Regions from separate parts of the Paenibacillus sp. FSL R7-0128 genome, predicted to be linked through region 1. Evidence: a T-box and tRNA genes for the amino acid it is inferred to sense, from the RefSeq annotation. Region 1 holds a T-box; the other regions hold tRNA genes.

Evidence for each region. The T-box of region 1 lies ahead of NST26_RS16255 (alanine--tRNA ligase). A T-box ahead of a tRNA ligase gene usually reads a tRNA of that ligase, here a tRNA-Ala.
Region 2: it encodes a tRNA-Ala, which carries the amino acid that the T-box ahead of NST26_RS16255 (alanine--tRNA ligase) is inferred to sense. The anticodon was not compared.
Region 3: it encodes a tRNA-Ala, which carries the amino acid that the T-box ahead of NST26_RS16255 (alanine--tRNA ligase) is inferred to sense. The anticodon was not compared.

The regions. Positions count from the first base shown of each region.
Region 1 covers NZ_JBBOCD010000001.1:3,940,962-3,943,281, reverse strand. The annotation lists gene NST26_RS16255 (alanine--tRNA ligase) at 1-1,384, opposite strand, end outside; T-box leader at 1,454-1,697, opposite strand; gene NST26_RS16250 (TetR/AcrR family transcriptional regulator) at 1,757-2,320, opposite strand, start outside.
Region 2 covers NZ_JBBOCD010000001.1:6,846,039-6,848,358, forward strand. The annotation lists rRNA gene NST26_RS29070 (23S ribosomal RNA) at 1-823, opposite strand, end outside; tRNA gene NST26_RS29075 (tRNA-Ala) at 1,027-1,102, opposite strand; tRNA gene NST26_RS29080 (tRNA-Ile) at 1,177-1,253, opposite strand; rRNA gene rrf (5S ribosomal RNA) at 1,301-1,417, opposite strand; rRNA gene NST26_RS29090 (16S ribosomal RNA) at 1,542-2,320, opposite strand, start outside.
Region 3 covers NZ_JBBOCD010000001.1:2,414,035-2,416,354, forward strand. The annotation lists gene NST26_RS09835 (lytic transglycosylase domain-containing protein) at 1-214, shown strand, start outside; gene NST26_RS09840 (alpha/beta-type small acid-soluble spore protein) at 313-531, opposite strand; gene nrdR (transcriptional regulator NrdR) at 697-1,170, shown strand; tRNA gene NST26_RS09850 (tRNA-Ala) at 1,423-1,498, shown strand; tRNA gene NST26_RS09855 (tRNA-Lys) at 1,508-1,580, shown strand; gene NST26_RS09860 (IS3 family transposase) at 1,936-2,320, opposite strand, start outside.

The sequences.
Region 1 (2,320 bases):
CACCTTTAAATTTACCCGCAGAAGCAGTTCTGCTCATTTCAGCATGTTTCTTTGCCGCTTCTGTATAAGACGCCTTGTCTTCCATGCTATATCCACTTTCAGTTAAATACTCTTCTGTCAACTCCAAGGGAAATCCATAGGTTTCGTAAAAATAAAAGGCATCTGCCCCCGTAACTTTACCCTTATTCTTCAGATGCTTCTGTATTTCAAATTCTCCTTGCTGTAATGTTCTATAGAAAAGACTTTCTTCCTTATTTACGATTTCAATTACTTTCTTTTTATTGCGGATCAAATCTTCATAAGCTGTTGCTTCATCGATATAAACTTCAGACAACTGACCCACAAAGCTTCCTTGTATCCCTATTTTTTTACCCGCACGGATGGCCCTTCTTAATAGCCTTCTTGTTATATACCCTGCATCACTATTTGCCGGCTCTGCACCGTCATTAATGAGAAACGTAGCCGCTCTCACATGATCCAGTATGATTCTAAAGGACTTTAGATCGTCAGCATAGGATTTACCGCTTAGCTCCATCAACTTGTTCTTGGGATTAAGGAAGAAAGCCGTATTGTAAATATCCTTGTCCCCGTTAAGGGCTGTAGCCACCCTTTCTAATCCGCCTCCATAATCCAGATTGGGATTTTGCATTTTTACGAATCCGGTCTCTCCTTTTGTGTAACACATAAATACGTTGTTCCCAATTTCCAGGAATCTGTCGCTTTCAGAAGCAGGATGATCCAGTGGATCACCGCTTGGGTCAAGATCATAAAACATTTCACTATCGGGTCCACCCGGTTCACCAACCGGCATATGGAGAGGACTTCCGGCCCGGCTCCACCAATTTTCTTTTTCATCGTATAAGAATATTTTCCCGCCTCTGGATGCCCCATATTGCCAGGGATCATCTTCAATGATGGGTTCTATCCCGACGGATTTGAATTTTGCTGACCAGAGCCCAAGGGCTTCCGTATCTTTCGGTATATTCAATTCGTCACTTCCTGCGAAAGCACTGATATACAGCCTGCCCGGATCCATTCCTAATTCGATGATCTGCCAATGCCAAATAGCGTCGATTTGCTTTTGCTTATAGTTATGTTCATTTGCTTTGAACTCCCACCGGCCTATCATTTCAAAAAATGTCAGATGCGACGTATCCCCTACTTCATCAATATCCACTGTCCTTAAGCACTTCTGAATATTAGCAATCTCATTGCCGATCGGATGCTTTTCCCCCAATAAATAGGGAACCATCGGCTGCATTCCGCTTCCTGTAAACAACGTTGAGGGATCATTTTCCGGTAACAAGCTAGAAGAAGGCACTTGGCTAGCCCCTATTCTTTTCATAAAATCAACATAGGATTGTCTCAACTCATCTGGTGTCATTGTAATACCTCCATCAAATATTAGTTATGCTTAAAACAAAAAAGCCCTAAGCTGACATGTTTCTTGTCAACTTAGGGCGAACGATTATGTCCGTGTTACCACCTAACTTCAGATTGCTCTGCGCTCTATCAGTACGGGATTGCTCCGATACTGTTTCCTGAATAACGGTGGAACTCCGTTGAAGCCTACTAAGATTCCTCTGTTCGGTCCACAGCTCCGAGACTGCTTCACTATTAGATCAATGAAGATTCGCACCAACCATCTTCTCTCTGTGAGATCCCTAATAGTTACTATTTCTCATCATAGCCTTTTCGTTTTAAGTTAAAGCAATGCTAGCACAATCAACTTACTTCGTCAAATAACAATTCCGTTCTAACTGGGGAACCTGGAGCCGGCGCTTACCATTTGTTTGATCTGCACAAGACCTGCCTGTAATAAAGCATCACTGAACTTCTCATCACTAACTGCCCTTGCCAGTGCCACAGTACCCACCATACTGCTCACCAACGCATAACTATTAGAGGGATCGATCCCAGCCATATTTGTAATAAACGCGATGAAACGTTGCAGCTCTTGTGTGTACGCTTGCCTAATATTTTCCGGTAGCTGGGCAACCTCTCCTGATAAAGCAGGTAAGATACAACCGGCTTCCGTCTGATCCCGATGCAGAGGGCTTAAGTAAAAATCAATGACGGCCTCAATCGGCGTCTGATCTTCATTTTTATTTTGGTCTGCAATTCTCTGAAGTGTGTCGATGGTGTCACTAATTGCGAAATGACAGGTCTCCATCACAAGCTGATCTTTATTTGCAAAATGGGAGTAAAATCCTCCGTGCGTCAGTCCAGCACCTTTCATAATATGTGGAAGACTAATATTCCGCACGCCGTGGGTGCGAAATGCTTTGGCTGCGCTGGTAATAATATGGCTTCGAACTTT
Region 2 (2,320 bases), 2.9 Mb from region 1:
CTACCCCCACCTCATCCCCGCATTTTTCAACATGCGTGGGTTCGGGCCTCCAGTGCGTGTTACCGCACCTTCACCCTGGACAGGGGTAGATCACACGGTTTCGGGTCTACGTCCACATACTGAGTCGCCCTATTCAGACTCGCTTTCGCTGCGGCTCCGGCTTCTCACCTTAACCTTGCATGTTAAACGTAACTCGCCGGTTCATTCTACAAAAGGCACGCCATCACCCATAAAGAGGCTCTGACTTTTTGTAAGCACACGGTTTCAGGTTCTATTTCACTCCCCTTCCGGGGTGCTTTTCACCTTTCCCTCACGGTACTGTTTCACTATCGGTCGCCAGGTAGTATTTAGCCTTAGCAGATGGTCCTGCTGGATTCATACGGGGTTTCACGTGCCCCGCACTACTCGGGATCCGTCTCGGAGAGAACACAGTTTAGGCTACAGGGCTTTTACCTCTATCGCGGGCCTTTCCAGACCTCTTCACCTACTGAATTCCTTTGTAACTCCATGTGAGACGTCCCACAACCCCAAGAGGCAAGCCCCTTGGTTTAGGCTGTTCCGCGTTCGCTCGCCGCTACTGACGGAATCACTATTGTTTTCTCTTCCTCAGGGTACTTAGATGTTTCAGTTCCCCTGGTCTGCCTCTGCATTTCCTATGTATTCAGAAATGAGTAACTGCGAATTACCACAGCTGGGTTTCCCCATTCGGACACCCCCGGATCAAAGCTTGCTTACAGCTCCCCGAGGCAGTTTCGTTGTTCGCCACGTCCTTCGTCGGCTCCTGGCGCCTAGGCATCCTCCGTGTGCTCTTAGTAGCTTAACCAATGCGTTTTCCCTAAGGAAAATCGCTAGTATCGCCATTAATATGAAACTTGTTTACACAAGTTCAGCTTAAAGGAATGTTCTAAAACGCAAATTCGTTTCGGTATCCAGTTTTCAAGGATCAAGTTGCTGTTATTATGAAACAATCACGACTGTGATGTTCGAAATAACAGACAATGTGCATATACTGTTGTAAAACATGATTGGTGGAGCCAAGCGGGATCGAACCGCTGACCTCCTGCTTGCAAGGCAGGCGCTCTCCCAGCTGAGCTATGGCCCCATATAATCACCCCAAAAAAAGGTTAATTCCGATTACTTTTCGGGGACCCCAGCTATTCAATTTAGATTGTTATATGGTGGGCCTTGGTGGACTCGAACCACCGACCTCACCCTTATCAGAGGTGCGCTCTAACCAACTGAGCTAAAAGCCCATATAACAAAACTTGCAGTAGTGAAGCAATCAATGAATTGATTGTTCGCTTGGCGGCGTCCTACTCTCCCAGGACCCTTCGGTCCAAGTACCATCGGCGCTGGAGGGCTTAACGGTCGTGTTCGGGATGGGTACGTGTGGAACCCCTCCGCTATCGCCACCAAACGCATACGAAAGAGACTTGCTCTTTCAAAACTGAACACGAGTGAGTGTTCGAACCCGAAGGTTCTATTGTGGAAGCAAAGCTTCCGATTTGAATGTTTCCGTTGCAGGAAACGATTCTCCATAGAAAGGAGGTGATCCAGCCGCACCTTCCGATACGGCTACCTTGTTACGACTTCACCCCAATCATCTACCCCACCTTCGGCGGCTGGCTCCCTTGCGGGTTACCCCACCGACTTCGGGTGTTGTAAACTCTCGTGGTGTGACGGGCGGTGTGTACAAGACCCGGGAACGTATTCACCGCGGCATGCTGATCCGCGATTACTAGCAATTCCGACTTCATGCAGGCGAGTTGCAGCCTGCAATCCGAACTGAGACCGGCTTTGCTGGGATTGGCTCCACCTCGCGGCTTCGCTTCCCGTTGTACCGGCCATTGTAGTACGTGTGTAGCCCAGGTCATAAGGGGCATGATGATTTGACGTCATCCCCACCTTCCTCCGGTTTGTCACCGGCAGTCACTCTAGAGTGCCCAGCTCACCTGCTGGCAACTAAAGTCAAGGGTTGCGCTCGTTGCGGGACTTAACCCAACATCTCACGACACGAGCTGACGACAACCATGCACCACCTGTCTCAACTTTCCCCGAAGGGCACCTGATGCATCTCTGCTTCGTTAGTTGGATGTCAAGACCTGGTAAGGTTCTTCGCGTTGCTTCGAATTAAACCACATACTCCACTGCTTGTGCGGGTCCCCGTCAATTCCTTTGAGTTTCAGTCTTGCGACCGTACTCCCCAGGCGGAGTGCTTACTGTGTTAACTTCGGCACCAAGGGTATCGAAACCCCTAACACCTAGCACTCATCGTTTACGGCGTGGACTACCAGGGTATCTAATCCTGTTTGCTCCCCAC
Region 3 (2,320 bases), 1.5 Mb from region 1:
GTCTACGCTGTCCAAGCAGTTCGACGGCAACCGTATAGCGGTCATAGCCGCCTATAATGCCGGACCTGGTAAGGTGCAGAGCTGGTTGGATGAAGGGCAATGGGACGGAACAGAAGCCTCTGTGAAGGACATTCCGTTCGGTGAGACCCGTCACTACGTACAGCGTGTAATTTATTATTATGATCAATACACCGAGCTCTATAGTGAGTTCTAGGGTGCTTGTTACTTCTGCTGCTGTTATGTAAAAGAAGCATCAAACGGCCGGAGGCCGTTCGATACTTCTTAGGCAAGCTTATGTCGTGTGGGCAGGTATTATTTGTACTGACCTGCCAGTTGCTGTTCAGCCAGGGTTACAAGACGTTTAGTGATGTAACCACCGATCGAACCGTTTTCGTAAGAAGTTTTATTGCCTTGGTATCCGTCTGGGGAGAGGGTGATACCTAGTTCCTGGGCAACTTCATATTTCAGTTGTTCCAAGGCACCGCGTGAGTTTGGAGCTACCAGGTTATTGGAGTTGTTATTTTGGCTCATTGCTGTTCACCTCCTATCGGTTGGTAACTGTATTATGTGCCGGACATGTCAGATTCATAACAACAAATAAACGGTGTTTTCTGGAAATTAAATGATGCCCGCATAGCCCTTGTGTATCAAGGGACGGGGCCTGACCATTCTAATGATGAGGAAGTGAAGAAGCTTATGAAATGTCCTTACTGCGACCACACCAATACCAAAGTCCTGGACTCGCGCCCTGCCAACGAGAATAAGTCCATTCGCCGCAGGCGGGAATGCGAACTGTGCAGCCGCCGTTTCACCACCTTCGAGATGATTGAAGAGACCCCCCTGATTGTGATCAAAAAAGGCGGCAGCCGTGAAGAGTTCAGCCGTGACAAAATCCTCCGCGGCCTGATCCGTGCCTGCGAGAAGCGTCCGGTCCCTGTAGAGCGCCTGGAGGTCATCGTATCTGAGGTGGAGAAAAGCCTGCGCGGCATCGCTCTCGCCGAGATCGAGAGCCGCCAGATCGGCGAGCTGGTCATGGAGCAGCTCTACCCTGTCGACGAGGTAGCCTACGTCCGCTTCGCGTCCGTGTACCGCCAGTTCAAGGACATCAACATGTTCATGAAGGAACTGAAGGGACTGCTGTCCAAGACTGAGGAGCTGGACGGGCTGTAAGCTTCGCCGTTTAGAAGTGAAGGATTCGATTGGGGTAGTGGGGCTGGCCTTGAGGTTGAGAGGTCAGTTCCCGGGTGGAGCGTCTTGTATCAAAATTAATTTCGGAAAAGTGTTGACACTGAAAGCAGATTTCTGTATTATATAGAAGTCGCCTACGAAACACATTGATGAATAAGCGACTTGAGCTTCTCGCTCAGATCAGATTGTAGAATACATAATGTAATTCTAAATTGGCAAAATTGTAAAAAATATGGGGCCATAGCTCAGCTGGGAGAGCGCATCGCTGGCAGCGATGAGGTCAGGGGTTCGATCCCCCTTGGCTCCACCAATTTCATACGGACTCTTAGCTCAGTTGGTAGAGCAGTAGACTCTTAATCTATTTGTCCAGGGTTCGAGCCCCTGAGAGTCCATCACATGAAGAACGGCAGAGATGCCGTTCTTTTGCTGTTTCATGGAATATGGGTGATTAAGTAGGGGAACAGCAAGGGCTTGAGGTCCATTCCCGAACCTTGAACCCCGAACCCGACCCCGCCCCCGAACCCGAACCCCCGAACCCAAACTGCGAAATATGGTTTCCATCGAGTTCCTTCGGTTCTAGATGTGTCTAAAGGATTGCTACGGACCCCACAGCCCTTATTTTCTCTATTCAGTATAATTGAAAGGGCTAACGGACCGTATCGCGCTTAAGGCCTCTTCACCATCCAAATATGAGATGAAATCTAATAAATAGCGCCATCTGTGGACTTCTGTCAAGAAAGTAGACTGTTACGCAACGGATTTTTTAGTGAATTGCTTAGCAAAGCGGGCGGGGGAAAGATACCCCAGTGAGCTGTGCATTCGCTTGCGATTGTAATAGAACTCAATGTATTGGAAAATAGCATCATATGCCTGTTCCGGGTTTTTGAAGCGCGGATTACAGTAGATGAGCTCTTTCTTTAAAATACTGTGCCAAGACTCAATGCAGGCGTTATCGTAACAGTTTCCTTTACGGCTCATGCTGGATTTCATGTGGTATGTCTTTAGTTGGTCGACATATTCTTTTGAGGTATATTGAGACCCTCGGTCAGAGTGGTGCAGTAGGCCCTCGCCGGGTCGCTTCGCCGTGTACGCCGCCTGCAGCGCGTCTAAGACCAGGCTCGTCTCCATATGG